Regions from separate parts of the Candidatus Pantoea symbiotica genome, predicted to be linked through region 3. Evidence: predicted binding sites of a transcription regulator. Region 3 holds the regulator's gene; each other region holds the start of a gene.
What was found. The regulator CRP, encoded in region 3, controls carbon source genes, mostly activating them, when cyclic AMP is high. The targets are predictions, from matches to a motif close to ATGTGANNNNNNTCACAT.
Positions count from the first base shown of each region.

Region 1: the regulator CRP is predicted to act here: its motif matches at 2,362-2,379, upstream of epd (erythrose-4-phosphate dehydrogenase).
Region 2: the regulator CRP is predicted to act here: its motif matches at 7,440-7,457, upstream of rbsD (D-ribose pyranase).

Region 1 covers NZ_JBSZHR010000002.1:3,150,155-3,160,643, forward strand. The annotation lists gene pgk (phosphoglycerate kinase) at 1-1,103, opposite strand, end outside; gene epd (erythrose-4-phosphate dehydrogenase) at 1,155-2,174, opposite strand; gene tkt (transketolase) at 2,515-4,506, opposite strand; gene loiP (metalloprotease LoiP) at 4,780-5,532, shown strand; gene ACXIZX_RS15220 (YidB family protein) at 5,610-6,014, opposite strand; gene speB (agmatinase) at 6,069-6,989, opposite strand; gene ACXIZX_RS15230 (ABC transporter permease) at 7,627-8,403, shown strand; gene ACXIZX_RS15235 (ABC transporter ATP-binding protein) at 8,400-9,068, shown strand; gene ACXIZX_RS15240 (capsule biosynthesis protein CapK) at 9,091-10,254, shown strand; gene ACXIZX_RS15245 (tetratricopeptide repeat protein) at 10,262-10,489, shown strand, end outside.
Region 2 covers NZ_JBSZHR010000002.1:3,965,535-3,976,023, reverse strand. The annotation lists gene viaA (ATPase RavA stimulator ViaA) at 1-1,129, opposite strand, end outside; gene ravA (ATPase RavA) at 1,126-2,622, opposite strand; gene kup (low affinity potassium transporter Kup) at 2,920-4,788, shown strand; gene qseC (quorum sensing histidine kinase QseC) at 4,800-6,131, opposite strand; gene qseB (quorum sensing response regulator transcription factor QseB) at 6,128-6,790, opposite strand; gene ACXIZX_RS19135 (YgiW/YdeI family stress tolerance OB fold protein) at 6,971-7,366, shown strand; gene rbsD (D-ribose pyranase) at 7,539-7,958, shown strand; gene rbsA (ribose ABC transporter ATP-binding protein RbsA) at 7,966-9,474, shown strand; gene rbsC (ribose ABC transporter permease) at 9,471-10,442, shown strand; gene rbsB (ribose ABC transporter substrate-binding protein RbsB) at 10,469-10,489, shown strand, end outside.
Region 3 covers NZ_JBSZHR010000002.1:3,638,896-3,649,384, forward strand. The annotation lists gene ACXIZX_RS17605 (LacI family DNA-binding transcriptional regulator) at 1-145, shown strand, start outside; gene ACXIZX_RS17610 (LysE family translocator) at 147-749, opposite strand; gene ACXIZX_RS17615 (hydrolase) at 810-1,826, shown strand; gene ACXIZX_RS17620 (YheU family protein) at 1,829-2,047, shown strand; gene ACXIZX_RS17625 (phosphoribulokinase) at 2,109-2,978, shown strand; gene ACXIZX_RS17630 (OsmC family protein) at 3,030-3,434, opposite strand; gene crp (cAMP-activated global transcriptional regulator CRP) at 3,739-4,371, shown strand; gene ACXIZX_RS17640 (YccS/YhfK family putative transporter) at 4,430-6,508, shown strand; gene argD (bifunctional acetylornithine/succinyldiaminopimelate transaminase) at 6,505-7,725, opposite strand; gene ACXIZX_RS17650 (aminodeoxychorismate synthase component II) at 7,813-8,388, opposite strand; gene ACXIZX_RS17655 (putative adenosine monophosphate-protein transferase Fic) at 8,430-9,023, opposite strand; gene ACXIZX_RS17660 (YhfG family protein) at 9,013-9,183, opposite strand; gene ppiA (peptidylprolyl isomerase A) at 9,282-9,854, opposite strand; gene tsgA (MFS transporter TsgA) at 10,117-10,489, shown strand, end outside.

The DNA.
Region 1 (10,489 bases), 490 kb from region 3:
TCGAGGAATGCGCCGCCGCCGGTAGAGATATAAGAGATCTTATCTTCGATACCGAACAGGTCGATTGCAGCCAGCGTATCGCCGCCACCTGCCACTGAGAACGCATCGCTATCGGCGATAGCATTCGCCACGATTTCGGTGCCTTTACGGAAGTTCGGGAACTCGAACACGCCAACCGGGCCGTTCCACAGAATGGTTTTCGCGCCTTTCAGAATCGCGGCCATTGCCTGTGCAGTTTCGTCGCCGAAGTCCATAATCTCTTCGTTATCCGCTACTTCGGAAACCTTTTTAACGGTTGCCGGTGCAGTTTCAGAGAATTCCGTGCCTACGCGAGAATCGGTAGGAACCGGGATGCCATGCTCGTCACGCAGCTTTTTCGCTGCTTCAACGAAGTCTGGCTCGTACAGTGATTTACCGACGTTGTTGTCGATAGCCACGAAGGTATTCGCGATACCGCCGCCCACAATCACGGTGTCAGCAATTTTCACCAACGACTGCAGCACATCAAATTTGGTCGACACTTTAGAACCGCCAACCACAGCAACCAGTGGACGCTCTGGGTTGCTCATCACTTTGCCCAGCGCTTCCAGCTCAGCTGACAGCAGCGGACCGGCACAGGCGATTGGTGCAAACTTGCCCACGCCGTGGGTAGAAGCCTGCGCGCGGTGCGCGGTACCGAATGCATCCATCACGAATACGTCACACAGTGCGGCATAATCCTTTGCCAAACCTTCTTCGTCTTTTTTCTCGCCTTTATTAAAGCGCACGTTTTCCAGCACAACCAGTTCACCCGCGTTGACTTCAACACCTTTGAGGTAATCTTTTGCCAGGGTAACGTTGGTGCCGTTCAGTTTATCTTTCAGGTAGTTAACAACCGGCAGCAGGGAGAACTCTTCGTTGTATTCACCTTCGGTCGGACGACCCAGGTGAGAGGTAACCATCACTTTCGCGCCCTGTTTCAACGCCGCTTCGATGGTAGGCAGAGAAGCACGAATACGTGCATCTGACGTCACTTTCCCTTCTTTCACTGGCACGTTGAGATCGGCACGGATCAGAACGCGTTTACCAGCAAGATCCAGATCGGTCATCTTAATTACAGACATGGTGAACCCTCTCGTTGATTCTCATAAGTTTTGCCAGACGCAGTCCGCGTCTTACCTGAAACCGCTTGCGGCCATTGCTAACGTGGTGTCGATCATGCGGTTAGCAAAGCCCCATTCGTTGTCACACCAAACCAGCGTTTTGATAAGGTGATGACCACTGACCCGCGTTTGCGTACCATCGACTATGGCACTGTGCGGATCATGGTTAAAATCTACTGAGACTAACGGTAATTCCGTATAGTCAACTATACCACGAAACGCCCCTTCTGACGCGTTTTGCAGCAACGCGTTGACCTCACACGCCTTCACCGCTTCGCGCACCGACACGCTCAAATCAATGGCTGTCACGTTGATGGTGGGCACGCGCACCGCAATTGCCTCAAAGCGATCGTTAAATTTCGGAAAAATACGGGTAATGCCAGCAGCAAGACGCGTATCGACCGGAATGATCGATTGGCTGGCGGCGCGGGTACGACGCAGATCGCTGTGATAGGCGTCGATCACCTGCTGATCGTGCATCGCCGAGTGAATGGTGGTCACGGTGCCCGACTCAATGCCAAAGGCGTCATCCAGCAACTTGATCACCGGAATAATGCAGTTGGTGGTGCAGGATGCGTTGGAGACAATGCGGTCAGTTTGTTTAAGAGCTTGTTCGTTAACACCAAATACGACTGTGGCATCGAGATCGTTACCGCCCGGATGCGAGAACAACACTTTCTTCGCACCTGCTGCCAGATGGGCTTCGCCATCAGCGCGGCTGCCGTACACGCCGGTGCAATCCAGCACGATATCCACATTCAGTTCGCGCCACGGCAACACATCAATTTCCGCCTGATGCAGGATACGGATGGTGTCATCGCCAACAAACAGCTGATCGCGCTCCTGGCGCACATCAAAGGCAAAACGGCCGTGGCTGGTGTCGTACTTCAGCAGATGCGCCATCCCGGCGGCGTCGGCCAGCTCGTTAATGGCGACCACGGTGATCTCAGCCCGGCGACCGGTTTCATACAGGGCACGCAATACGTTACGCCCGATACGACCAAAACCATTTATTGCTACGCGAATGGTCATTTCTACCTTCAACAACACCCGAAAAAACGTGCCGATTAGCCTGAGCGTTTCACACCGTTTTGTACAGGGAATTATTGCTTGCCCGCACCGGCAAGATGCACGTTCTCGCTCGCAACTGAAACGGTTCAGCTAGAGTAATGCAAGAGAGGAATAACGGGAATGATTGCGATCAAGTGAGTGGCGGAATATTGGATCTACGTCACAAATTTTGCACTGCGGGATTATTACTGCAGGAATAATTGAACCGTTTCAGGTTGGAGGTGGTGAAACAATAAGGGCGCCCCGGTTGGGACGCCCTTTATACCCGCTGTGTAGGGTCGCCATTTATGGCGACCTCAAATCACAGAATCGATTTCGCCGTTTTAACCACATTTTCAACGGTGAAACCAAACTCTTTGAACAGCTGATCCGCAGGCGCTGACTCACCGAAAGTGGTCATACCGACGATCGCGCCGTTCAGGCCGGTGTATTTGAACCAGTAATCGGCGATACCCGCTTCAATCGCCACGCGAGCGGCAACCGCTTTCGGTAGCACGGATTCACGATATGCCGCGTCCTGCTTGTCGAAGGCGTCGGTGGATGGCATAGACACCACGCGCACCTTGCGGCCTTCCGCCGTCAGCTGCTCATAAGCGCTTACCGCCAGCTCCACTTCTGAACCGGTAGCGATCAGGATCAGCTCTGGCGTACCTTCGCTGTCCTTCAGCACGTAACCACCGCGCGCCACGTTAGCCAGCTGCTCAGCGCTACGATCCTGCTGCGCCAGGTTCTGACGCGAGAAGATCAGCGCCGACGGGCCATCAACACGTTCGATAGCGTACTTCCACGCCACCGCAGACTCAACCTGGTCGCACGGGCGCCACAGGCTCATGTTTGGCGTCACGCGCAGGCTGGCCATCTGCTCAACCGGCTGATGCGTCGGGCCATCTTCGCCCAGACCAATCGAGTCGTGGGTGTAGACCATGATCTGACGGATTTTCATCAGCGCGGCCATACGTGCGGCGTTGCGCGCGTACTCGACGAACATCAGGAAGGTGGCGGTGTACGGCAGGAAGCCGCCGTGCAGCGCGAGGCCGTTGGCGATGGCGGTCATACCGAACTCGCGCACGCCGTAATGGATGTAGTTGCCCGCCGCGTCTTCATTGATCGGTTTAGAACCGGACCACATGGTGAGGTTGCTTGGCGCCAGGTCAGCAGAGCCGCCCAGATATTCCGGCAGGATTTTACCGAAGGCTTCGATGGCGTTCTGCGAGGCTTTACGGCTGGCGATTTTCGCCGGATTGGCCTGCAGCTGCTCAATAAACTTCTGCGATTCGGTTGCCCAGTTAGCCGGCAGCTGGTTGTTGACGCGACGTTTGAACTCCGCAGCCAGTTCCGGATGTGCAGCGGCGTAGGCAGCAAACTTCTGGTCCCACGCAGACTCTTTCGCCTGGCCGGCTTCTTTGGCATCCCACTGCGCGTAGATATCTGAAGGGATTTCAAACGGACCGTGATTCCAGCCCAGCTGCTTACGGGTCAGCGCGATTTCATCGGCACCCAGCGGCGCGCCGTGCGAATCGTGCGTACCGGCTTTGTTCGGCGAACCGAAGCCAATCACGGTTTTGCACATCAGCAGCGAAGGCTTGTCGGAAACCGCTTTGGCTTCTTCAACCGCTTTCTTAATTGCGTCTGCGTCGTGACCGTCCACGCCGCGCACCACGTGCCAGCCGTAGGCTTCAAAGCGTTTAGCGGTGTCGTCGGTGAACCAGCCGTCAACGTGACCGTCGATGGAGATGCCGTTGTCATCGTAGAAGGCAACCAGTTTGCCCAGCTTCAGGGTACCGGCGATGGAGCAGACTTCGTGTGAGATGCCTTCCATCATGCAGCCGTCGCCCATAAACACGTAGGTGTTATGGTCTACGATGTCATGACCCGGGCGGTTGAACTGCGCCGCCAGCGTGCGCTCAGCAATGGCAAAACCGACTGCGTTCGCAATGCCCTGACCCAGCGGGCCAGTGGTGGTTTCAACGCCTGCGGTATAACCGTATTCCGGGTGGCCTGGAGTTTTAGAGTGCAGCTGACGGAAGTTCTGCAGCTCGCTCATTGGCAGGTTGTAGCCAGTGAGGTGCAGCAGGCTGTAAATCAGCATTGAGCCATGACCGTTCGATAAAACGAAGCGGTCGCGATCTGCCCACAGCGGGTTAGTAGGGTTATGGTTCAGGAAGTCACGCCACAGCACTTCGGCGATGTCCGCCATGCCCATTGGGGCACCCGGATGTCCCGAATTGGCTTTCTGTACTGCATCCATACTTAACGCGCGAATGGCGTTGGCAAGCTCTTTACGAGAGGGCATCTTCTACTCCAGGTCGGATTAATGCTCCGCCACGCTTAACTTATTGTAATTAATCAGTTATAAGGCGAAGCGAGAAAAAAGTCGCACATCAATGTACATGAAAATCAGGACAAAAGTACATGCATCTGGGTGCTAAATCACGGGTAACCGTTTGCATTTCCGGCCTTGTCTGCTAGCCATTGCACAACATGCGAGCTATAACCAAATCGTTTAAACACCTGTGACGGTTTCAGGTGTTTGTTTTCTTTACCTTGTTACCCAAAGGATGCCGATATGAAAATGAGAGCTACCATTGTTGCTCTGGGAATGGCTTCGCTGCTGAGCGGCTGCGAAGGATTTGATAACAACGCGCTGCTGCAATCTGGTGCGCAGGCTTATCAGGCCTACGCGCTGAACGATGCACAGGTGAAAGAGTTGAGCGATCAATCCTGTGCTCAGATGGATAAAGACAATCAGGTTGCACCCGCCAACAGTGAATATCAGCAGCGCCTGAACAAAATCGCGGCGGCGCTTGGCGATAACATCAACGGCGTGCCTGCCAACTACAAGGTTTATCAGACTAAAGACGTCAACGCCTGGGCGATGGCCAACGGTTGTATCCGCGTCTACAGCGGCTTGATGGACATGATGACCGACAACGAAGTCGAAGGTGTGCTTGGCCATGAGATGGGCCACGTCGCACTGGGCCATACGCGTAAAGCGATGCAGGTAGCGCTTACTACCACCGCAACGCGCACCGCTGCGGCTTCCGTCGGCGGCGTGATCGGTTCGCTATCACAATCGCAATTGGGTGAAATGGGCGAAAAACTGGTGAATGCACAGTTCTCACAAACCCAGGAAACACAAGCCGATGATTACTCGTTTGACCTAATGAAAAAGCGCGGTATTGATCCGATGGGATTAGCGACCAGTTTTGAGAAACTGGCGAAACTGGAACAGGGACGCCAGAGTTCGATGTTTGATTCGCACCCGGATTCTGAAGCGCGCGCCCAGCATATTCGTGAGCGCATTGCGGCTGGGAAGTAATATCACACGCAGCAAAAAGGAGCGCATTAATGCGCTCCTTACACGTAGGGTCGGCATTCATGCCGACCAGTCAAAACTTAACGCTTAAACAGCCCATCAACCATCGCACCCAAATCCTGGGTATTCGACGTATCGATGTGGCCCTGCGGCGACAGCTTATCAATCACCTGCGGCAACAAAGCAGCCAGCGTACCGGACGCACCATTGACATCGGTGCCAAGCTTATCCGCCAGCGACTGCAGCTGATCCTGACCCAGCGCATTTTGAATCTCGCCGCCATCAACCGAATGGTTACTGCCGCTGCCAATCCAGCTATTTAGCACCTGCCCAAGTCCGCCCTGCTGAAATTTCTGCAGCAGCACTTCGACGCCGCCCTGCTCCTGTACCCAGTTCCAGATAGCCATCAGCTGTTGCATCTGATTGCCCTGCCCGCTTCCGTTGCTGTTTCCCAGCGATCCAACTAAATCGTCCAGTAAACCCATAGTCGCCTCCGCAGATTAATTAACCGCCAATAAGTGTAGCCGCAAGCAAAAGGATTAACCTTTATTAGCCGCCTGCACGTGCAGCATGTCCAGCGCCAGCGTGGCGGCTGCCAGCGAGGTCAAATCGGCGTGATCATAGCCCGGCGCCACTTCAACCAGATCCATGCCAACGATGTTCATGCCCTGTAAACCGCGAATCAGCTTAGTGGCTTTATCGCTGCTCAGACCGCCAATCACTGGCGTACCGGTGCCCGGTGCATGAGCGGGATCGAGGCAGTCGATATCGAAGGTCAGATAGACCGGCAGATCGCCAACGGTACGCTTCACTTCCGCCAGAATGTCATCCACGCTGCGATCGTTGACCTGCGCGGCATCCAGCACGTTGAAACCGAGGCTCTTATCGAACTCGGTACGAATGCCGATCTGCACGGAATGTTGCGGATCGATCAAACCCTCTTTCGGCGCGGTGAAGAACATAGTGCCGTGATCGAACGTCGGGCCGTTGGAATAGGTATCGGTGTGCGCATCGAAATGCACCAGCGCCATTTTACCGAAGTGCTTAGCGTGCGCGCGCAGCAGCGGCAACGTAACGTAGTGGTCACCGCCAAAAGTCAGCATACGTTTACCGTTCGCCAGCAGTTTCTCGGCGTGCGCCTGCAGTTTGTCAGAGAGATCCTGTGAATCGCCGAAGGCATAAACCAAATCGCCGCAGTCCACCACGTTCAGACGCTGACGCAGATCGAAGTCCCACGGCCAGCGGCAGCCTTCCCACGCCAGGTTGGTTGAGATCTGACGAATCGCGCCCGGCCCTAAACGGCTGCCCGGACGGCCTGAGGTTGCGGCATCGAACGGAACACCGGTGATGACCCACTCAGCGTCACTGTCGTATGGCTGGAAGTTCAGCGGGAAGCGCATGAAACCGAAGGCGTTAGAAACCAGGGAGTTATCATACTGATTGCCCAGGGTGTTATACATAATTCGTCCTCATTAAGGCGGTAATCGTTTCACCAGTTTAGGATATAAATAAAAAATCCCCTCCGCGTCGTTGAACCCGACGAGGAAGGGATTGATTGGCGCGATTATCGCGGAGATTGTGGCTTACTGCAATCAGCGCGTTTATGGAGTTTATTAAATCAACTAACACGATCTCTTCATACAATATAAAGAAGTCGGCCAGAAAAAAACAAAGAATTATTCGTATATAAATTAAGCCATTTCTTAACGATATAAAACTTTAATTTACCAAGCCACAAAAATCTATTAATAGCAATTAAATTAATAGTCAAAAACGTCTAGAACCAATTCACTTCGCTCTGATAATTTATTCTACAGAAATAAGAAAGGAATCGATAGACGCTCAGGGAATTCAGTATGGAGATATAAGCTTTTTCTTATAAAACAAGCTCCTCACTGATCAGATAAAATGAATCACCATTATGCCGCGAGTAAGTTAAGCACTCATGCAAACGCATAATATGTTCTTCCATGTAAGCCTCCCAGCTATCTTTTTACTCTCATTTCATTTTATCTATCGTCATGTAAGCCATGTAAAAACATTGGATCATGCCTGGCGAAAGTGACCTCGTTCATTAACTGTTAAATGAGTTTTTAAATGGCAAGAAGTGGAATAGAAGTACAAAAATCTACTATTAAGGCACTGTTTTTCCGTGAATTGCGCACGCGCTTCGGTAAATTCCGCTTGGGATACCTGTGGGCTATCATCGAACCTGCCGCTCATTTATTAGTATTATTAAGTATCTTCAGTTTCATTATGCACCGCACAATGCGGGATATTTCATTTCCTGTTTTTTTACTCAATGGGATTATTCTCTATTTGATATTTAGCAGTATCGTTAATCGCTCCATTGGTGCGATTGACGCCAACAAAGGTCTCTTTAATTACCGACCAGTAAAACCAATAGATACGGTTTTATCACGTGCTTTTCTCGAGTCAGTGATATATCTCACCGTTTACATCTTGCTTATGGGATGCATTTGGGCGGCTGGCGAACATTTTGTGTTGCTCGATTTGCTACAACTCGCGCTGAGTTGGGGTTTAATGATTTTATTCTCCAGCAGCATTGGCATCATAGTGATGACAATTGGGAGCGTTTTTACTGAAACACATAAGATTTTACCTATTCTGCTCAAACCACTTTATTTTATTTCAGGCGTGATGTTTCCGCTGCAATCCATTCCAGAAAAATACTGGCCGTTCTTGTTATGGAATCCCATCCTGCATGCAGTTGAATTGAGTCGCGAGGCAATCATCCCTGGTTACGTCAGCGTAGGCGTGAGTATAGATTATTTAGCAATCGCAACACTGTGCACGATCTTTATCGGGCTTGCGATATATAGAACACGTGAAGAGGCGATGCTGACATCATGATTAAAATTGAAAACCTCACAAAATCCTATCGTACACCAACGGGTCGGCACTATGTATTTAAAGGGATGAGTGTCGAATTGCCAACAGGCATAAGTGTCGCGCTTGTAGGCCGCAATGGTGCGGGAAAATCAACCCTACTTCGCATGATCGGCGGGATTGACAGACCAGACTCAGGCACGATCACTACCACTAAAACTATATCCTGGCCTTTAGGATTGAGTGGTGGCTTTCAGGGAAGTTTGACTGGTAGAGAAAACGTAAAGTTTGTTTCCCGCCTCTATGCGAAGAAAGAGCAATTAAGAGAGAAGATTGCATTCGTCGAAGATTTTTCTGAACTGGGAAAATACTTCGATATGCCGATAAAAACCTATTCGTCAGGAATGAAATCACGTCTGGGTTTTGGTTTAAGTATGGCATTTGATTTTGACTACTACATCGTTGATGAAATCACTGCAGTTGGTGATAGTCGATTTAAATTAAAATGCGCCAATATATTTAAAGAAAAAAGTGAAAAATCAAACATTTTGATGGTTTCACATAGTTTCAAATCATTAAAAGACCATTGCGATTCAGCTTTATTCATCAGACGAAGTGGGGAAATAAGCTACTACGATAATATTGATGATGCTATTGCAGAGTATAAATCAGAGGAAAATTTAGAGTGATTAGTAAGAAGGAAGCATCATCATGAATAAGATTAAGAAGTTGATATTTAAACCAGGCGTATTTTTCCGTGATGCTTTTATAAAGCGCTATCCTATTACCGTTTCTGACGGAAATGGGAGCGTGATTTTAAATAGCAAAAATGATAAATCGCAAAATAAAAAGTCTGCCGATGATCAAAGGATTATTGATTTTGGAAATCTTCCGGTGACATTCCCTATAGACTTTGTCTTTACATGGGTAGACTCTGACGATCCTGATTTTATTGAGGTATTCAATCAGCACGCTCCTGTCGATTCTCAAAAATCAGTGCTATCGGATGCTGCACGCTTTAAATCACTGGATGAACTGCGTTATGCACTTCGCTCAGTTTTTGACTATGCGCCATGGGTGAATAAAGTTTACATTGTGACTAATGGACAGTACCCAGAATGGATGAATATTGACCATCCTAAAGTCCGCATAGTGAGTCACAGCGAGATATTAGAGGAAAAATATCTTCCTACGTTTAACTCGCATGTTATCGAAAGTGCCATCCATAAGATTGAAGATCTTTCGGAACACTATGTGTATTTCAATGATGACATGATGCTGTTAAGGCCTGTTAAACCGGAGTATTTTTTCACCGGTTCAGGTTTGGCATTTATGTTGACGTCGAAAATAAAGCTACCAGCTTCACCGGTTAATCCCGTTTATGACTCCGCTACAGAATGGGGCGCAAAAAACGCCCGTAGATTAATTTTTTCAGAATATGGCGTTTATACAGACCAAATGTTTTCACATACTTTCTATCCACAATTAAAATCTGTGGCTCAATTGTGTGAAGCAACCTGGCCTGAAGCATTTGATGGATGTAGAAAAAACAAGTTCAGAGCGATGAATGATCTGCTCTGTACCGGTTTTCTTATTCCTCACGTTGCACAAATCACTGGAAAGTCTATTTTCACAAAAACACGCGTGTTCTACTTTAATATTCGTAAGAAAGTGGCATTAGATTATTACCGTATGTTAAAGGATAAAAAAGGTAAGGATACTATTCCCTTTTCAATGTGCCCTAACGATAGGTCTTCCTATGATAGTTTAGACTTTGAAGACTACGCAGAACATTTAACCGAAGCACTAAATTCTTTTTATAACATTCCATCTCCGTTAGAGCTGGCACCTAAAGAAATTAATAATCAGGAATAAATACATCATGGACTCGATAAAAATATCCGAAAAAAAATCGGCAAAAAATGTTTTGATCGTTTTTTCAGCAAGAAATACACCTAAAGGAAAGTTCACTTTTTCCAAAAGATTAGGTCGTATAGCAGCCACTAAAATATTTATTAACGATTACAGTAACGACTGGTATCAAAATGGTGTCCCGGATATTCCTGACCATAAAGAATTAGTTCAATTTCTTAAAGAGAAAATCAAGCTA
Region 2 (10,489 bases), 330 kb from region 3:
CGGTGAGCTCATAGCCGATCACTTCATGAGCGAACAGCATGATGTAGCAGCGGCGCTTATCCGCCAGCGCCACTTTCAGCAGCGCCAGGCAAAAGGCTTTGGCGCAGCGTTCGTTGAAACCGCCCATCGAACCGGACGTATCAACGCAGACGATAAACGGGCCGCGCGGTTGCTCTTCATGCTGCTGGTGGCTGACCGGGCTCATGGTGACTTTTTCGTGCCACGCATCGCCCTGCAGACGATAAGTCAGCAAGCGTTTTTCGACTAAGCGCCGATAAAATTCCAGCTCTAACTCGCTGATGCTCAATGCCGCCAATTCAGGCGGTAACAGACGCAGCACATCATCGCTTTGATGAATTCCGCTGACCTCTTCCGGCACGTTATCCGGTTCGCGTACCAACTGGTGAAACTCCTCCAGCGGCGCATCCTGCGACGGCACCGATTTAGCTTCGCGGCTGCGACCCAGCTGCTGCGCTAGCTTCATCAGCTCCGGCTGCTGGGCGAGGAAATCGCCGTATTGCACGATCAGTTCGTAATCGCCGTGCTGCAGCGGCGCTTTGCTCAAATCCCATAGGCGTCCGGCGGCGGCTTCATCATCATCGGTAAGGATTGGCGCCAGCTGACCGCTGATCGCCATGCGCTGCTGCAGCTCGGCCATCAAGCGTTCGCGCTGCTCTTCGAGAATAGTTTCATTCAGCGTTAGCGTTTGCAGCGTCAGGCTGAGACGCCAGCGTTGCAGGAACAGCGTGTGTTGCGCGTTGCTGAGCTGGTCGCTTTCGGCATTCAGCAGCAGTTTGCTGGCTTCTTCGATGAACGGCGACGGCAGGCTTTTCAGCTGCGTCATGATGTTGGGTAACTGCTGGGTGAAATGTTGCGTGCTGAGCAGCTGCATCTGCTGAAAAAGCTGAAACTCCTGCGCCAGCGCTTCTGGCACCGGCGTGACTTTGATCTGCTCGGCGATCTCCGATCGCCAGCGCGGCAGATCGCGCATCATGGCTTGCTTCAGGCGGGGAAACTTCTCAAAGAACAGCGCCAGCTGTGGCGAGGCGAGCAGCGCGATAATCAACTCTTCGATTAACTCGGTTTCGCCAATCGACAGCAGCGCACTCAGCGTCTCCAGTGAGATCATTTTCTCGCCTGTTTCAGCTGTTCCGCGACATCCTGCAGGCTGGTTTCAATGCGTGCCAGCCAGTCATCGCTAATGAACAGGCAGCGCTGATGCTGGCTGAACAGCGTGCGCTGCGCGCGCAACTGGGTTTCCAGCGCTTCATATTCATCGGCGATCTCCTGCGGCATCTCGCTACTGCTGCTGGCGCCCGGCAGCGTCAGACGCGTGGATTGCAGGCTAACATCGCGCAGCGTCAGACAATGATGCGTATCCACCAGCATATCCAGCGTTTGACCAAAGCCGATGCCGTTCAGCTTGCCGCGAATTTCACCGCCCTTCAGCAGCCACTGATCCAGTGCTTCACGGCCAATTAGAATGTGCGTCACCTGCATGTCGTGCAGCATTAACGGCTGTTGCAGCATCAGCGTCAGTTGCTCATCGGTAATGGCGGCGGGTAATTCGTAATGCGGTTTGCGGCTGAACATGCCGCTGTGTTTCTCCAGCGTCAGCGCTTGTGCCACGCTTTGCTGCTGTTGCAGCGCCAGACGGCGGCCTTTGATCTGCTGCAGCTTGTGTAGCAGCGCCTGTTGCTGCCACGCATGTTGCGACATCAGCGTATCGATTTCGCGATCCAGCATTTTCATCGATGCCACGTCATGCCACAGGCAATCTTTCAGCAGTACTAAGTCGATGGGCGCGATAGTCACGCGACCGCTATAAAAGGCGCTGGCCTGCAACAGATGAATGGCTTTCTTCCAGCGACGATCGGAAATGTACGGCGCGTCCGGCAGCGTTTCTAACTGCTGACGTAGCTGATAGATCAGTTCAAACACGTGATCCGGCAAACTGACCTGGCTGATGCCTTTCTGCCACTGCTCATACTCTTCATCGCTGATGCGCAGCGATTCCGCCACCGGATTGTCGTTTTCATCCTGCTGGTGGGTGAGCATGCTGCGGAAGTTCTGCTTCTCATGCACGTTATCCAGCCACAAGCGAATCAACATGCGGTCATACAGCGCTTCCAGTCCGCTATCGGCTTCCGGCAGTTCGTTGGAAGCGGTAACCAGCAAGCGCATCGGAATTTTTTCTTCGCTGTCGCCATTACGGAAGCGGCGTTCGTTGATGGCGGTCAGCAAGGTATTCAGAATCGCCGGGCCGGCTTTCCAGATTTCGTCGAGGAAGACAATTTCGGCATCCGGCAGATAGCCTTTGGTGAGACGCTGATACCGCCCTTCATCTTTCAGTGCCTGAATCGACAGCGGGCCAAACACCTCTTCCGGAGTGGAAAAACGGGTCATCAGGTATTCAAAAGCGCGGGCGTGCTGGAAGGCATATTTTAATCGGCGGGCAATCAGACTTTTGGCGATGCCTGGCGGCCCGAGCAGAAACACGCTTTCGCCACTTAAGGCTGCCAGCAAACAGAGGCGGATCGCATGATGGCGTTCATACAGCCCTTTTTCCAGAGCGTTGCTCAGGCGAGAAATTCTTTCTGCCAAAAGATGGGGTTGAGCCATAATCACATCATTATCCTTTTGATCCTGGTGCCGTCATATTCTGGCGAGCGCAATACTCTACTGATTATCATGCGCGATTGCGTTGATAGCCGTCAGCTTTTTTGTTTCAGAAGGTTGATGCGAGAGAACTCGCCGCTTCCAACGGTTTTTTGGCGCTATTTTCGGCGAAAAACCGCGTCACCAACGCGATGGTGACACTTTGTAAGAGTAGGTTTTTTTGGGAATATGTGCATACTGTGCGCTTTTTGATGGCTTGAGCGGAAGGCAAGTGCCTCCGGCTCCAACAAAAGACAACTTATGAGCTCGGATAAGAAACAGTCCCTTGGGGCAGTCACGCTGGCGGCAATTGGCGTGGTGTATGGCGATATCGGTACCAGCCCGCTCTATACATTGCGTGAATGTCTCTCTGGTCAGTTTGGATTTGGCGTAGAGCGCGAAGCGGTATTTGGCTTCCTGTCGCTGATCTTCTGGCTGCTGATTCTGGTGGTGTCGCTGAAGTACATCAGCTACGTGATGCGCGCGGATAACGCCGGTGAAGGCGGGATTTTAACGCTGATGTCGCTGGCCGGACGCCATACCGGCGCCAGAGCCACGGCAATTCTGGTGATCATGGGACTGATTGGCGGCAGCTTCTTCTACGGCGAAGTGGTGATTACGCCGGCGGTTTCGGTGCTATCGGCGATCGAAGGTCTGGAAATTGCCGCGCCAAGTCTTGATGCCTACATCGTGCCGTTGGCGATTGCAGTGCTGACTTTACTGTTTGTTATCCAAAAACACGGCACCGGCATTGTCGGCAAGCTGTTCGCGCCGGTGATGCTGCTGTGGTTTTTGGTGCTGGCGGTTCTGGGCGCGCGCAGCATTATTGACAATCCTGACGTCCTGCATGCGATGAACCCGTATTGGGCGGTGCACTTCTTCATCCAATATAAAACCGTTTCCTTCTTCGCGCTGGGCGCGGTGGTGCTGGCGATTACCGGCGTAGAAGCGCTGTATGCCGATATGGGCCACTTCGGTAAATTCCCGATTCGTCTTGCCTGGTTCATCGTGGTGCTGCCTTCGCTGGTGCTCAACTACTTTGGTCAGGGCGCGCTGCTGCTCAAACATCCCGAAGCGATCAAAAACCCGTTCTTCCTGCTCGCGCCGGATTGGATGCTGATCCCGATGTTGATTCTTGCGACCTTAGCCACGGTGATTGCGTCGCAGGCGGTGATTTCCGGCGTGTTCTCATTAACGCGTCAGGCGGTGCGTCTCGGCTATTTGCCACCGATGCGCATTGTGCACACCTCAGAAGAGGAGTCCGGGCAGATCTATATTCCAGTGATTAACTGGCTGCTCTATTTCTCGGTAGTGATTGTGATTGTCGGCTTCGAGCACTCCAGCAATCTGGCGGCGGCGTACGGCATTGCGGTAACCGGCACCATGGTGCTGACAGCTATTCTCTGTTCAACCGTGGCGATTCAAAACTGGCACTGGAACCGCTATCTGGTGGTGTTGATTCTGATTGCCATGTTGATCATCGACGTGTCGCTGTTCTCCGCCAACCTGATCAAGGTGTTCTCCGGTGGTTGGCTGCCGCTGACGCTGGCGTTGATGATGTTCATCATCATGACCACCTGGAAAAGCGAGCGTTTCCGCCTGCTGCGTCGTATGCATGAGCACGGCAATTCCCTCGAAGCGATGATCGCGTCGCTGGAGAAATCGCCGCCGGTACGCGTGCCGGGCACTGCGGTGTATATGTCGCGGGCGCTGAACGTGATTCCGTTTGCCATGCTGCATAACCTCAAGCACAACAAAGTGTTGCATGAGCGCGTGGTGCTGCTGACGCTGCGTACGGAAGATGCGCCTTATGTGCACAATGTGCGTCGCGTGACCATCGAACAGTTATCGCCAACTTTCTGGCGCGTGGTGGCAAGCTATGGCTGGCGCGAAACGCCAAACGTCGAAGAGATTTTCCACCGCTGCGGCCTTGAAGGCCTAAACTGCCGCATGATGGAAACCTCCTTCTTTATGTCGCATGAATCGCTGATTATCGGCGATCGTCCGTGGTATCTGCGCCTGCGCGGCAAGCTGTTCCTCGCGCTGCAACGCAATGCGCTGCGCGCGCCGGATCAGTTTGAAATCCCACCTAACCGCGTGATCGAGCTGGGAACCCAGGTCGAGATTTAACGCTGTGCGCGTCACCAACTTAAGGTGACGCGCAATCCTCCGCTGGCGCGCTGGCTGAACTGCAAGCGAATGCCGTGCAGTTGGGCAATATTCTTCACGATGGAAAGCCCTAATCCGCTGCCGGTTTGCGCCTGTCCCGGCGGTCGCCAGAAGCGTTCACCCAACCTTGCCAACTGCTCATCGCTGACCCCCGGCCCGTTATCATCAACGGTAATGGCGCGGGCATTGAGCTGTACATCAATAGTGCTGCCCGACGGCGAATAGCGCAGCGCGTTATCCAGCAGGTTTCGCACCATCAAACCCAGCAATAGCGGATGACCGTTCATCACCGGTTCGGCGTGGCTGGTGAATTGCAAAGCGGTGTCTTGTTGTTCCGCCTGCGGGAAGTGCTCCGCCAGCAGGTTTTGCAGCAGCGGCGCCAGCGCCACCGGCTGAAATTCGCTGCGCAGGTCGTCAGCTTCCACGCGTGACAGCGTTAAGAGCTGATCCACCAAACGCGTGGCGCGCACAATGCCGCTGTCCAGCTGCAGAATCGCCCGTTTACGCATCGCTTCATCATCATCGGCCAGCTGAATCACTTCGCTCTGCACGCGCAGCGCCGCCAACGGGCTGCGCAGTTCATGGGCGGCATCGGAGGTAAAGCGACGTTCGCGCTGCACCAGATGCGCCATACGACTAAACAAGCCGTTAAGCGCCACCACCAGCGGCTTCACTTCTTTAGGCAGGCGCGTGTCCGGCAATGGCGTGGCATCGTCCGGCGCTCGTTGATGCAGCGAAAGCGTGAGGCGCTTCAATGGGCGCAGCTCGAACCACACCAGCGCCAGCAGCAACAGCAGCATAAAAGGCATGGCGATCAACCATGGCAGCAGGCTACTGAGCGCCAGATCGCGCGTCATATCTTCGCGGTATTCCCACTCTTGCCCAACCACCACGCGATAACGCTTATCCGCGGAAGTTAGCCACACTAAGCGCCAGCTATCTTTATCGCCGCGTAGGCGGCCATCGGTAAAGCCATCACGTTGGTAATCAAACTGTAAATCACGCCCATTTTCGCCGTCATTGAGCAGCGGCTGGCCGTCAGCGCTGAAGATGGCAAACGCCAGCGCATCGTCATCCTGATCGCCACGATGATGACGCAGGATCGACTTGGTTTTAGGCAGTTTTTCGTCCTGTAGCGAGGTGGGATCGAGCGTAATTAAACGTTTGGCGAACAGCATTTGCTGAGTATCAAACAGCTCGTCTACCGTATCGCGGGTTTGGTGCCAGGCGCTGAGGCTGGCAAGGCCGCCGCACAGCATAATCAGCAGCACAAAGCCGATGGCGAGGCGCAGAAACAGACTCATTCTTCCGTTCCCAACGTATAACCGACGCCGTGTACGGTACGAATAAACTGGCTGCCGAGTTTCTTGCGCAGATGATGAATGTGCACTTCCACCGCATTGCTGGAGACATCTTCATCCCAGCTGTAGAGCTTTTCCTCAAGCTGACTGCGCGTCAGCACGCGGCCGGGATTGCGCAGAAACAGCTCCAGCAGCGCCAGTTCGCGGCTCTTCAGGCTGACGGCTTCACCATCGCACTGCACGCTGTGGCTGCCGGGCGCCATCACCACTTTGCCGTGTTTGAGTTCCGGCTGCAGTTGGCCGTGACGGCGACGGATCAGCGCCTGCAAGCGTGCCGCCACTTCTGATAATGCAAACGGCTTGCACAGATAATCGTCGGCGCCGAGCTGCAATCCCTGTACGCGCTGATCGAGCGCATCGCGCGCGGTGAGAATCAGCACCGGTACATCCTGTCCTTGCTGGCGCCACTGACGCAGGATATCCAGACCATCGCGTTCTGGCAGCGATAGATCCAGCACCACCGCGTCCCAGGGCGCGGCCGTCAACGCCTGAAATCCGGCTTCGCCGGAGACAAACCAATCCACGCTGAATCCGAGTTTGGTCAACCCGACTTTCAACCCGTCGCCAATCAGCGAGTCATCTTCTATCAGTAAAATGCGCATCAACTCTCCTTCTGTTAAGCGGAGTTATACGAAGCACAATCGCTCTTGTACAGCGAAAATCCCGGCAAATAGACTATTTTTCATGAATGTTAGCTCAACGGATTCTCTTAAGATCCTGTTAAGAACCTTATGGTGAAATAGCTGCCGTAAACCGACACATTCATGGAAAAGAGGTGAAATATGAAAAAATCTGCAGCCCTGTTAGCTATCATCGCTCTGGCCGCCACGCCGGTTCTTGCCGCTCAGCAAGGTGGCTTTGTTGACCCGAATGCGCCATCCGCGCAGGTGAAGTCCGGTGGTTTCAAAGCCGATAACACCAGCGTTGTCACGGTGAAACAGGCAGAAGAGATGAAGGACGATAGCTGGATCACCGTGCGCGGTACGCTTGAGAAGCAAATCGGTGATGAGGATTATCAGTTCCGTGATGCCACCGGCACCATGAAGGTCGAGATCGATCATAAACGCTGGAACGGTTTGACCATCACGCCGAAGGATCAGGTAGAACTGACCGGCGAACTGGATAAAGATTTCAACTCCATCGAACTGGACGTGAAACAGGTGCGTAAACTGCCTTAATCCCTGCTTCGGGGCCGCAGCAGCGGCTCCAACATCCTACCAAACTCAAATTCTCTCTGGCTCAAGCGAAACGTTTCGATGGCGATCACATTTCCGTGATGCCGCCATTGAGTTGCCGTGCGCATTTTATACACTCCCGAACAGCGAAACGTTTCGCTGTGGAGTGGAATAAATGAAAAAAGGTCGCTTGTTAAACGCTGAAGTCTCTCATGTGATTGCTCGCCTGGGGCACACCGATACGCTGACGATTGCAGATGCAGGCTTGCCGATTCCGGCTGGTCCACAGCGCATCGATCTGGCGTTAACGCCGGGTACGCCCGAATTTTTACAGGTGGTTGAGGTTGTCACGCAGGAGATGCAGGTCGAAAGCGCCCTGATGGCGGAGGAGATTAAGCAGCACAATCCGCAGCTCCACAGCGCACTGCTCGCCGTGCTCGAAGCCTTGCAACAGCACCAGGGGAATATCATCACCATTCGTTACACCAGCCATGAACAATTCAAACAACAAACGCAGCGTAGTCAGGCGGTCATTCGCAGCGGAGAGTGTTCTCCGTATGCGAATGTCATCCTGAGCGCCGGCGTGACCTTCTGAGGCCGCTATGCAACCGTTACTGCAACTCAAAGGGATTGAAAAGTCGTTTCCTGGCGTAAAGGCGCTGAATGGCGCATCGCTCGCCGTTTATCCAGGACGCGCAATGGCGCTGGTGGGCGAAAACGGCGCGGGCAAATCCACCATGATGAAAGTGTTGACTGGCATTTACAGCATGGATGCCGGTTCCATGCAGTGGCTTGGTCAGGATGTGGCGTTTTCTGGCCCGAAAGCGTCGCAGGAAGCGGGTATTGGCATTATCCATCAGGAACTTAACCTGATTCCGCAACTGACCGTCGCCGAGAATATCTTCCTTGGCCGCGAATTTGTTAACCGCTTTGGCCGCATCGAATGGAAAAAGATGTACGCCGAGGCGGATGAGCTATTAAAGCGCCTCAATCTGCGCTTCAGCAGTCATAAGCTGGTGGGCGATTTGTCGATTGGCGATCAGCAGATGGTCGAGATCGCCAAAGTGCTCAGCTTCGAGTCGAAGGTCATCATTATGGATGAACCGACCGATGCGCTGACCGATACCGAAACGCTGTCGCTGTTCCGCGTCATCAACGAACTGAAAGCGCAGGGCTGCGGCATCGTCTATATCTCGCACCGCATGAAAGAGATCTTCGAGATTTGCGATGACGTCACCGTGTTCCGCGATGGGCAGTTTATTGCCGAGCGCGCGGTGTGCGATCTCAGCGAAGAGAGCCTGATCGAGATGATGGTCGGCCGCAAGCTGGAAGATCAATATCCACGTATCGATCAGCAGCCGGGTGAGATCCGCTTAAAAGTTGAAAACCTCAGCGGCCCGGGCGTTGATGACGTCAGCTTTACGCTGCGCAAAGGGGAAATCCTTGGCGTGTCGGGCCTGATGGGCGCGGGACGTACCGAACTGATGAAAGTGCTGTACGGCGCGCTGCCGCGCAGTAAAGGTAAAGTCACGCTGAATGGCCGCGAAATCACCACCCGCTCCCCGCAAGACGGATTGGCGAACGGCATCGTTTATATCTCCGAAGATCGTAAGCGCGATGGTTTGGTGTTGGGCATGTCGGTGAAAGAGAACATGTCGCTGACCGCGCTGCGCTATTTCAGCACCGGCGCGGGCAACCTGAGACACAGCGACGAGCAGTTGGCGGTGGGCGATTTTATCCGCCTGTTCAACGTCAAAACTCCTTCAATGGAGCAGCCGATTGGCCTGCTATCCGGCGGTAATCAGCAAAAAGTAGCGATTGCGCGCGGCCTGATGACGCGCCCGGATGTGTTGATTCTTGATGAGCCAACACGCGGCGTCGATGTCGGGGCAAAAAAAGAAATTTATCAGTTAATTAATCAGTTTAAAGCCGAAGGGCTGAGCATCATTTTGGTGTCGTCGGAAATGCCGGAAGTGCTGGGCATGAGCGATCGCATCGTGGTGATGCATGAAGGCCATCTGAGTGGCGAATTTTCCCGTGAGCAAGCTACCCAGGAATCCCTGATGGCGGCGGCAGTCGGTAAGCAACACAGCGAGGAGTTAGTTGTATGAGCACCCAAACCTTACCCGCCAGCCGTCGCTGGTTCAGCAAAGCCTGGCTGCTGGAGCAGAAATCACTGATTGCATTGATCGTGCTGATCGCCGTGGTTGCCAGCCAGAGCCCGAACTTCTTCACGCTGGCCAACATGTTCAACATTCTGCAGCAGACCTCGGTCAACGCCATTATGGCGGTCGGCATGACGCTGGTGATTCTGACTTCAGGTATTGATCTGTCGGTGGGCTCGCTGCTGGCGCTGACTGGCGCGGTGGCGGCATCGATTGTCGGATTAGAAGTCAATGCGCTGGTGGCCGTTGCGGCTTCGCTGGCGCTGGGAGCGGCGATTGGCGGTATTACCGGCGTGATTGTGGCGCGCGGCAAGGTGCAGGCTTTCATCGCCACGCTGGTGATGATGCTGCTGCTGCGCGGCGTCACCATGGTTTACACCAACGGCAGCCCGATCAATACCGGCTTCAACGATAACGCCGATCTGTTTGGCTGGTTCGGTATCGGTCGTCCGCTGGGCATCCCAACGCCGGTGTGGCTGATGGTCGCGGTGTTTGGACTGGCGTGGTACATGCTGCATCACACGCGGCTTGGTCGTTACATCTATGCGTTGGGTGGCAACGAAGCGGCGACGCGCTTGTCGGGCATCAACGTTAATCGCGTCAAAATCATCGTTTATTCGCTGTGCGGCCTGCTGGCGGCATTGGCGGGCACCATCGAGGTGGCGCGTCTCTCTTCCGCACAACCTACCGCGGGCACCGGTTATGAACTGGATGCGATCGCGGCGGTGGTGCTGGGCGGTACCAGCCTGGCGGGCGGCAAAGGTCGCATCATGGGCACGCTGATTGGTGCGTTGATCCTCGGTTTCCTGAACAACGGCCTGAATCTGATGGGCGTATCGTCTTACTACCAAATGATTGTTAAAGCCGTCGTCATTCTGCTAGCGGTGCTGGTGGATAACAAAAGCAGTAAATAACTCTGACCTTCACACAGGATTTAAAAATGAAAAAGTTAACTGCATTG
Region 3 (10,489 bases):
TCCACCGCTGACGACGATTGAGCAGCCGATGAATCGCATGGGCGTGCGTAGCGTACAGCTGCTGCTGCAACGTATCCGCCAGCCCAACTCGTCGGTGGTCCATGAAGTGTTGCCGTGGAAGCGCGTTGAACGCGCTTCCAGTTAACTCAGCGCCAAATCAGCAATACGCACGCAGCGGTGAGCAAGCCCATCGCCAGATTGAACATTTTCCACGCGCGTGGGCTTCGCAGCAGACGTCCAATCAGCGAGCCAAAGCCCATCCAGATCACCCCGGAAATCACATTTACCATGAACATGCCGAGGCTGATCGCCAGCACCGAATGCAGATATTCGCTGCCCGCCAGGCTGAAGCTGGCCACCGCACCGAGCGCCATAAGCCAGGCTTTCGGGTTGATTAGCTGCAGCAAGCCGCCTTGCCAGAACGGCATTTGCTTTACCGTCACATCATCGGTTTCCAGCTTTTCATACTCGGCGCTGGCGATTTTCCACGCCAGCCACAGCAGATAAAGGCTACCGGCAATCTTCAGGATCAGATGCAGCGAAGGATAAAGCAGGATGAGACCGCCGATACCAAATGCCACCATCAGCAACATGACTTGCATACCAATCATGATACCAATGAGCAGCGGTATAGTGCGCAGGAAGCCAAAATTAGCACCCGAGGCGGTAAGTAACATATTATTGGGCCCGGGCGTGATGGCCGCGACCCAAAGAAAACCTAACATTGATAAAAAAAGACTCAGTTCCATGTATATTCGGGTGCTCCTCACCCAGTAAAGCGAACAACCCATCGAAGCTATCAGCGACTTATGCATCAGACAAGCCTTTACCCAAGCTATTTTGATCGCCCCAGCGGCGAGCGCTTTAAACCACTGCGCGGATTCAGTAACGCGCATCTACAAACGCTGTTGCCGCGCATTCTGCGCCGCCGCGTCACGTTGCGTCCGCACTGGCAGCGTCTTGACCTGCCGGACGGCGATTTTGTCGATTTAGCGTGGAGTGAAGATCCGGCGCAGGCGCGTCATAAACCGCGCATGGTGATGTTTCACGGCCTGGAAGGCAGCTTTCGCAGCCCGTATGCGCACGGCCTGATGCAGGCGTGTCAGGCGCGCGGCTGGCTGGCGGTGGTGATGCACTTTCGCGGCTGCAGCGGCGAGCCTAATCGCTTAAAGCGCATCTATCACTCCGGTGAAACTGAAGACGCCACCTACTTCCTTAACTGGCTGCAACGCGAATGGGGCAGCGTACCGACCGCCGCTGTCGGCGTTTCGCTGGGCGGCAACATGCTGGCTTGCCTGCTCGGTCAGCAAGGTCACGATGTGCCGATTGATGCCGCCATCGCCATCTCGGCGCCGCTGGCGCTGGAGCCGTGCAGCGGCAAGCTGGACGTTGGCTTCTCGCGCTTCTATCAGCACTATTTGCTGACGCAGCTGAAAAAGAACGCCACGCGCAAACTGCGCGCCTGGCCCGGCACGCTGCCGGTCGATCTCAGCCAGCTACGCGCTTTCCGCCGCTTACGCGAGTTTGATGATGCGATAACCGCACGTGCGCACGGTTTTATCGACGCCAACGACTATTATCAACGAGCCAGCGCGATGCCGCTGCTCACCGGCGTGCGCAAACCGCTGCTGATCATTCATGCGCAAGACGATCCCTTTATGACCGATGCCGTGATCCCGCAACCTGACCAGCTGTCAGCTTCCATTCAGTATCAGCTGACGCAGCAAGGCGGCCACGTCGGCTTTGTCGGCGGCACCTTGCTTAAACCGAAAATGTGGCTGGAACAGCGCGTGCCCGACTGGCTCTCAACCTATCTGGATGTGTAATTGTGATTATTCCCTGGCAAGAACTCGAAGCGGAGACGCTGGAAAACCTGATTGAAACCTTCGTGTTACGCGAAGGCACCGATTACGGCGAGCAGGAACGCAGTTTGCTGCAAAAAGTCGCCGATGTGCGCCGCCAGCTGGAGCGCGGCGACGTAGTGCTGGTGTGGTCGGAACTGCATGAATCGATCAATATTATGCCGAAGGGTGAATTTCGCGGCTAATGCACCCAGCGGCAATTCGTGGTAACAATGCTCATCGCCGGACCTCACAGGGAGCTCTGTTATGTCAGCCAGGCATCCAATCATTGCCGTCACCGGTTCCAGCGGCGCCGGAACCACCACCACCAGCCTCGCCTTCCGCAAGATTTTCCAGCAGCTGAACCTGCATGCGGCGGAACTCGAGGGCGACAGTTTCCATCGCTTCACGCGTCCGGAAATGGACATGGCGATCCGCAAAGCGCGCGATCTCGGTCGCCACATCAGCTACTTCGGCCCGGAAGCCAACGACTTCGGCCTGCTGGAGCAGACGTTTAAACATTACGGCCAAACCGGCCTCGGCGAATCACGTAAATATCTGCACACCTACGATGAAGCGGTGCCGTGGAATCAGGTGCCGGGCACTTTCACGCCGTGGCAGCCGCTGCCGGAAAACACCGATGTGCTGTTTTATGAAGGCTTGCACGGCGGCGTGGTCACGCAGCAGCAAAATGTGGCGGAGCATGTCGATCTGCTGGTTGGCGTGGTGCCGATTGTTAACCTTGAGTGGATTCAGAAGTTGGTGCGTGACACCGGCGAGCGCGGCCATTCACGCGAAGCGGTGATGGATTCGGTGGTACGTTCGATGGAGGATTACATTAACTTCATCACGCCGCAGTTCTCGCGCACCCACATTAACTTCCAGCGCGTGCCGACCGTTGATACCTCAAACCCGTTTGCCGCCCGCGAAATTCCCTCGCTCGACGAAAGCTTCGTGGTGATTCATTTTCGCGGTCTGGAAGGCATCGCGTTCCCCTATCTACTGGCGATGATTCAGGGATCGTTTATTTCCCACATCAATACGCTGGTGGTGCCGGGCGGCAAAATGGGATTGGCGATGGAGCTGATTATGCTGCCGCTGGTTCAGCGACTGATTGAAGGGAAGCGAATTGAGTAGGTTTGGTGCGGGCTGTGAAAAGGGAGGCATGAATGCCTCCCCTACGACCGATTACAACTCGACAACCTCATAGCTGTGGGTAATTTCCACGCCTTTACCCAACATGATCGCCACCGAGCAATATTTTTCCGCCGACAGGTCAACCGCGCGCGCAACCGCTTTATCGCTCAACGCTTTGCCGCTGACAATAAAATGCAGGTTGATGGTGGTAAAAATGCGTGGCGCCTCTTCACGGCGTTCTGAGGTGAGTTTCACTTCGCAATCGGCCACATCGCTGCGCCCTTTTTGCAGGATCGACACCACATCAATGGCGCTACAGCCGCCTGCGGCCATCAGCACCATCTCCATTGGACTTGGCGCTTTATCACCGGAATTACCGTCCATTAATACCTGATGGCCAGATGAGGATTCTCCGAGAAAGGTAAGACCTTCCACCCATTTCACTCGTGCCTGCATTATTCTCTCTCCTGAAGCGGCGGTTTTGCCGCCAGAGTACGCTTTCACCTGACAAACAGCAATCCAGAGTAATCCCCCTTCTGCTGAAGCGAGACAACACAAGACAGCTCGCAAAAGCTGTGCTACAAACAGTGCTGAAAATATTTTCGTCATCACAGACGAAGGCCGGAAGAATCAAAAGCGTAGCTTAAGAGTCCACCCGGAATAATTTTTCCTTTACTGGAAACGCTCGACGATTAAACCGCCTGACAGGGAAAAATGCCCCCTGTATTTTGGGCACGATTACAACAGAGGATAATAGCGAATGGTTCTCGGCAAACCGCAAACAGACCCTACACTCGAATGGTTCCTGTCCCATTGCCATATTCACAAATATCCATCCAAAAGCACGCTCATCCATCAGGGTGAGAAAGCGGAAACGCTGTACTACATCGTAAAAGGTTCCGTAGCGGTACTGATTAAAGATGAAGAAGGCAAAGAGATGATTCTCTCCTACCTCAATCAGGGAGATTTCATCGGCGAACTCGGTCTTTTCGAAGAAGGCCAGGAACGTAGTGCCTGGGTACGTGCGAAGTCTGCCTGCGAAGTGGCTGAAATTTCATACAAAAAATTCCGTCAGCTGATTCAGGTAAACCCGGATATTTTAATGCGACTTTCGTCGCAAATGGCGCGTCGTCTGCAAGTCACATCTGAGAAAGTGGGCAACCTTGCCTTCCTCGATGTAACCGGACGCATCGCGCAAACGCTGCTAAATCTGGCCAAACAGCCAGATGCGATGACTCACCCAGACGGGATGCAAATCAAAATCACCCGCCAGGAGATTGGTCAGATCGTGGGCTGCTCACGCGAAACCGTGGGTCGTATCCTGAAAATGCTGGAAGATCAGAACCTGATCTCCGCACACGGTAAAACCATCGTCGTTTACGGCACCCGCTAATTTCTTCTCACCCACGGCGTGATGGCAACATCGCGCCGTTTCTATTTGCGATGAGCTGATGTGGCGTCGAATCATCTATCATCCCGAAGTTAACTATGCGCTGCGGCAAACGCTGGTGCTGTGCCTGCCTGTGGCTCTCGGCTGGCTGTTTGGCGATCTGCAAAAAGGTCTGCTGTTCTCATTAGTGCCGGCCTGCTGCAACATGGCGGGGCTGGATACGCCGCACAAACGCTTTTTCAAACGCCTGATTGTGGGTGGTTCGCTGTTTGCCACCGGCAGTTTCCTGATGCAAATCCTTACTGCTTACCAGATTCCGTTGCCGCTGATTTTGCTGGCGCTGCCGCTGCTGATTGGCGTGACCGGCGAAATCGGTCCGCTGCATGCGCGCTTGCTGCCCGCAACGCTCATCGCCGCTATCTTTACGCTCAGCTTAGTGGGACGCATGCCGATGTGGGTGCCGCCGTTGCTCTACATTGGCGGCACGCTGTGGTACGGCTTATTCAACTGGTTCTGGTTCTGGCTGTGGAAAGAGCAGCCGATGCGCGAATCGCTTAGCCTGCTGTTCCGCGAACTGGCGGATTATTGCGATGCCAAATACACCTTACTGACGCAGCTGACCGATCCGGAAAAAGCGCTGCCGCCGCTGCTGGCACGTCAGCAAAAGGCGGTCGATCTCATCACCACCTGTTACCAGCAAATGCATATGCTGTCGGCCAGCCGCGATAACAGCCACAAACGCCTGACGCGCGCTTTCCAGGTGGCGCTGGATTTACAGGAACACATCTCGGTGAGTTTGCATCAGCCGGAAGAGGTGCAGAAGCTGGTTGAAGAGAGCCACGCCGAAGCGGTGATTCGCTGGAACGCCAAAATCATCTCGGCGCGGCTGCGCGTGCTGGCGGATGCGATTCTCTACCATCAGCTGCCAGACCGTTTCCACATGGAGAAACAGCTCGGCGCGCTGGAGAAAATTGCGCGCCAGCATCCGGATAATCCGGTCGGTAACTTCTGCCTGTATCACTTCAGCCGCATCGCCCGCGTATTGCGCACGCAGAAGCCGCTCTACACGCGTGACCTGATGGCCGATCGCCAGCGCCGTTTGCCGCTGTTGCCGGCGCTGCGCAGTTATCTGTCATTCAAATCCACCGCGTTACGCACCGCGGCACGCTTCGCCGTAATGCTGATGTTTGGCAGCTCGCTGGCGCTGTTCTTTAACATCCCCAAACCTTACTGGATTCTGATGACCATCATGTTCGTCAGCCAGAACGGTTACAGCGCGACGCGCGTGCGCATCCAGCACCGTGCGCTGGGCACCTTTGCCGGTTTGCTGATCGCCGCCGCCTCATTACGGCTGGCGGTACCGGAATCGATCACGCTGCTGTTTATGCTGGGGATCACGCTGGCGAGTTATCTGATCACGCGGAAATATTACGGCTGGTCGATGATTGGCTTCACCGTCACGGCGGTGTATTCGCTGCAACTGCTGTCGCTCAACGGCGCACAGTTTCTGCTGCCGCGCATGATGGATACCTTGATGGGCTGTTTGATTGCCTTCGCCGGGATGATTTGGCTGTGGCCGCAGTGGCAAAGCGGACTGCTGCGCAAGAACGCGCACGATGCGCTGGAAGCCTATCAGGAAGCGCTGCGAATGCTGTTAGGCCCGGAACAATCGCCGGAGAAACTGGCTTATCAGCGCATGAAGGTTAATCAGGCGCACAACGCGCTGTTCAATTCATTGAACCAGGCATCGAGCGAGCCGGGCTTTAACCTGCAATATCTGAAAGATATGCGCATGTGGGTTACGCACAGTCAGTTCATCGTCGAGCATATTAACGCCATGACGATTCTGGCGCGTGAGCACACCATGTTGACGGCCAAGCTGGCGGAACGTTATCTGCAATCCTGTGAAATCGCGCTGCAGCGTTGTCAGCAGCGGCTGGCGTATGACGGACCGGGCAACGACAGCAATATTCTGGAAGCGCCGGAGAATCTGAATGAAGGGCCGGTGACGATTGTCGAACAGCATGTGAAGCGGATTTTGCAGCATCTCAGCGTGATGCACACCATCTCTTCGCTGGCGTGGAGCCAGCGACCGCATCATGGTCGCTGGCTCAAGGTGTTACGTCCGAAAGCGGATTAAGCAGCCAGCACCTTTTCAATCGCGCTGGCGAAACGCGTCATGCCTTCGGCGATATCGGTAGGTTCAATCACCAGCGAAGGTACAAAACGAATCACGTCGGTACCGGCGGTGAGAATCATCAATCCTTCTGCGGCGGAAGCATTAAGGATGTCACGCGCCTTGCTGGCGAACTGCGGCTTTAGCGCGGCACCAATCAGCAGACCTTTGCCACGAATTTCGCTGAAGATATCGAATTTACTGTCGATGGCTTGCAGCGCTTCAACAAACTGCTGACGACGCGCTTCCACACCTTCCAGCACTTCTGGCGTATTGATGATATCCAGCGCAGTTTCAGCGATGGCACAGGCCAGCGGATTGCCGCCGTAAGTGGTGCCGTGAACGCCCGGCGCCATCACCGAGGCAATTTCGTTGGTGGTCAACATCGCGCTCACCGGGAAACCGCCGCCCAGCGCTTTCGCGCTGGTAATAATATCGGGCTTGATACCGTAATGCTCATACGCAAACAGTTTGCCGCTACGTCCCATGCCGCTCTGCACTTCATCCAGCACCAGCAGCGCATTGTGTTCATCGCACAGCGCGCGCAGACCTTGCATAAATTCTGGCGTGGCCGGCATCACGCCGCCTTCGCCCTGAATCGGCTCGACCACGATGGCGCAGGTGTGATCATCAATCACCGCTTTCACCGCATCGAGATCGTTGAACGGCACATGCACGATATCCGCCGGTTTTGGACCGAAGCCATCGGAGTATTTCGGCTGGCCGCCAACCGACACGGTGAACAGCGTGCGGCCGTGGAAGGCGTTATGGAAGGCGATGATTTTGCTTTTGAACGGGCTGTGTTTTTTGCAGGCATAATAACGCGCCAGCTTGAATGCTGCTTCGTTGGCTTCCGCGCCGGAGTTACCGAAAAACACCCGATCGGCAAAGGTCGCGGCAATCAATTTACTCGCCAGACGCAGCGCCGGTTCGTTGGTGAACACGTTGCTGGTGTGCCACAAGGTTTCGCCCTGCGCTTTCAGCGTTTCTACCAGCGCCGGATGACAATGGCCCAATGCAGTCACCGCGATACCGCCAGAGAAATCGATATACTCTTTGCCCTGCTGATCCCACACTCGGCTGCCTTTACCTTTTACCGGCACAAACTGCGCAGGTGCATAAACAGGCAAAATAACGTTATCGAACGTTTCCCGGGTTACCGCTAGTTTTTCCGCTGCCATTGACGACCTCATCGGGTTATTTGTTGAGCTGATGTGAAAATATAATCACAAAATATGCATAAAAAATCACACGAAGGCAAACATAAGTTACGCGTTGAGGAAATTAGCCAGCAGCTGATGCCCTTGCTCACTGAGGATGCTTTCCGGATGGAACTGCACGCCTTCCAACGACAAAGTGCGATGGCGGAAACCCATGATCTCATCCGGCTGGCCGTCGCGCAGGGTCCACGCGGTGACTTCAAACTCAGCAGGCAGCGTATCGCGCGCCACAATCAATGAGTGATAGCGCGTCACGGTAAGCGGATTATTCAGATCGCGAAACACACCTTGATTAGTGTGCTGGATCAGCGAGGTTTTGCCATGCATCACCTGCCGCGCGCGCACCACTTGCGCACCGTAAGCTTGCGCAATCGCCTGATGCCCAAGGCAAACGCCGAGGATCGGCACGCGTCCGGCGAAATGGCGAATCGCCGCGAGCGAGATGCCAGACTGATCCGGCGTACACGGGCCCGGCGAAATTACCAGATGCGTCAGCGGCAGCGCTGCCATCTCATCCAGCGTAATGGCGTCATTGCGCACCACGCGCACCTCCGCGCCCAGTTCGCAAAAGTACTGGTAGAGATTCCAGGTAAAGGAGTCGTAGTTATCGATTAGCAGCAGCATAGCGCCCTCAGGCCAGTAAAAGCGGCGCTATTCTACCCATTTTAGTTCGCCGGGCTCACCACTTTCGCAAACTGCGCGGTAAGCGGCGCCAGATCGCCCGCAACGCCAGCCGAAATTGCGGCGCGCCATTTATCGCGTTCGAGCGTTTCCCACGCAAGCTGATAACCGGCATGCAGCGCGAGCTGCTCAAAGAAGATGCGCTGTGCGCGGCCATTGCCGGCGCGGAACGGGTGCAGTACGAAGATCTCACAGTAGTAATGCGCGATACGCGCCACGAAAACTTCCTGCTCAAGGTCAGCCAGGCCGCGCTCTTCCTCCAGCGCCTGCATCAGCGTGTTGCCCTCTTTCTCAATGTACTCGCAATGACAATACGGCGTTTCATCGCGCCAGATGTCGATGGTGCGCAATTCTCCCGCCCAGCTGTAGAGATCCTGAAACAGCGTGCGATGAATGTGGCAGAGACGTGGCAAACCGATGCTGCGCTGGCCGAGTTCTAACGTCGCCAGGCGCGCGGTGCTGAACGCCAGTTCCGCTTTGCGCAGCTGGGCTTCATCATGAATATCGAGACGATTCTTCAGCACGCTGTCGTTGTGCCACAGATAGGGATCGCGTACCGCTAAGCTGTTATCCGCCATATTGCCTCCTCAGTGACGCCAGGCGTTCTTCGGCGTGTTCGGCCTCGATGAGCGGCTCACTGGACGTGTAACCGGCCAGTCGGCAGCTGGCTTGATAGCTCGCAGCACGGCGCTGCTGCCACAAGGTGGCTTTCTGTTTCTCGGTGAGTTTGCTGGTCATAGCGCCTCCGGCAAGCAGTGAGCCCTAAGTATAAGCAGCAATTTTTTGCTTTGCCGGAGTGCAAATGACGCGCCAGTGGAAAATGGCGCGTTTAAGAATTAAGGCAGGACTTTGGCGGAGAGGATAACAATCGGTTTTGACGGCACATTTTGGTACGGACCGACATCTTTAGTCGGGACCTGCGCAATCTTGTCGATTACATCCTGGCCTTTCACAACTTTACCAAACACCGCATACCCGAAATCACGCTGACCGTGATCGAGGAAGGCGTTATCGGCTACGTTGAGGAAGAACTGGCTGGTGGCGCTATCTTTATCTGCGGTACGCGCCATCGAAATGGTGCCGCGCAGATTACGCAAGCCGTTGTCGGCTTCGTTTTTGATCGGCGCTACCGTTTGCTTCTGCTGCATATCGGTAGTGAAACCGCCGCCCTGAATCATAAAACCAGGGATCACGCGGTGGAAAATGGTGTTGTTGTAGAAACCATTGTTGACGTAATCAACGAAGTTTTTCACCGAAACCGGGGCTTTCTGGTTGTTCAGTTCGAGTTCAATATTGCCCGCAGAAGTGGTGAGCAGCACATGTGGATCTCCTTTTGCGGCAAGCGCGGCAGAAGATACAGAAGAGAGCGCTAACAGGGCAACCGCCGCTGTCAAAGTACGTTTAAGCATGAAAGATTCCTTACCATGGAGAGCTAGCTCAAAAACGAGATTGATTGTAAAGAGCATGTGATCCAAGAGCCAGCGTTTTACCGATATTTACGCGGATGTTGCTATTGTCATACTTTTGCCGCCACGCAATCATTTGCGTGACGAAAATCACACTCTCAATGAAATATTTCCGCCTTGTTACACTCGTTGTTTATTAAGATCACAGCAACACTTACAATTCATGACACTTTTTGCCAATCTCGGCGCTTAACAGGTTCAGAACATGACAAACCGTAATCGCATTGGCCTTACCTGGATTAGCTATTTCTCCTATGCGCTCACCGGCGCACTGGTGATCGTTACCGGTATGGTGCTGGACAATATCGCGCAGTATTTCCAGCGCCCTATTTCAGAAATGAGCAACACCTTCACATTCCTTAATGCGGGCATTTTAGTGTCGGTGTTCCTGAACGCCTGGCTGATGGTAATTGTGCCGTTGAAGCGTCAGCTGATCTTTGGCTTTGTGCTGATGATCCTCGCCGTTGCGGGTCTGATGACAAGCCACGATCTCACCGTCTTCTCACTGTGCATGTTCATCCTCGGCGTGGTGAGCGGCATCACCATGTCGATTGGTACCTTCCTGATCACCCATCTGT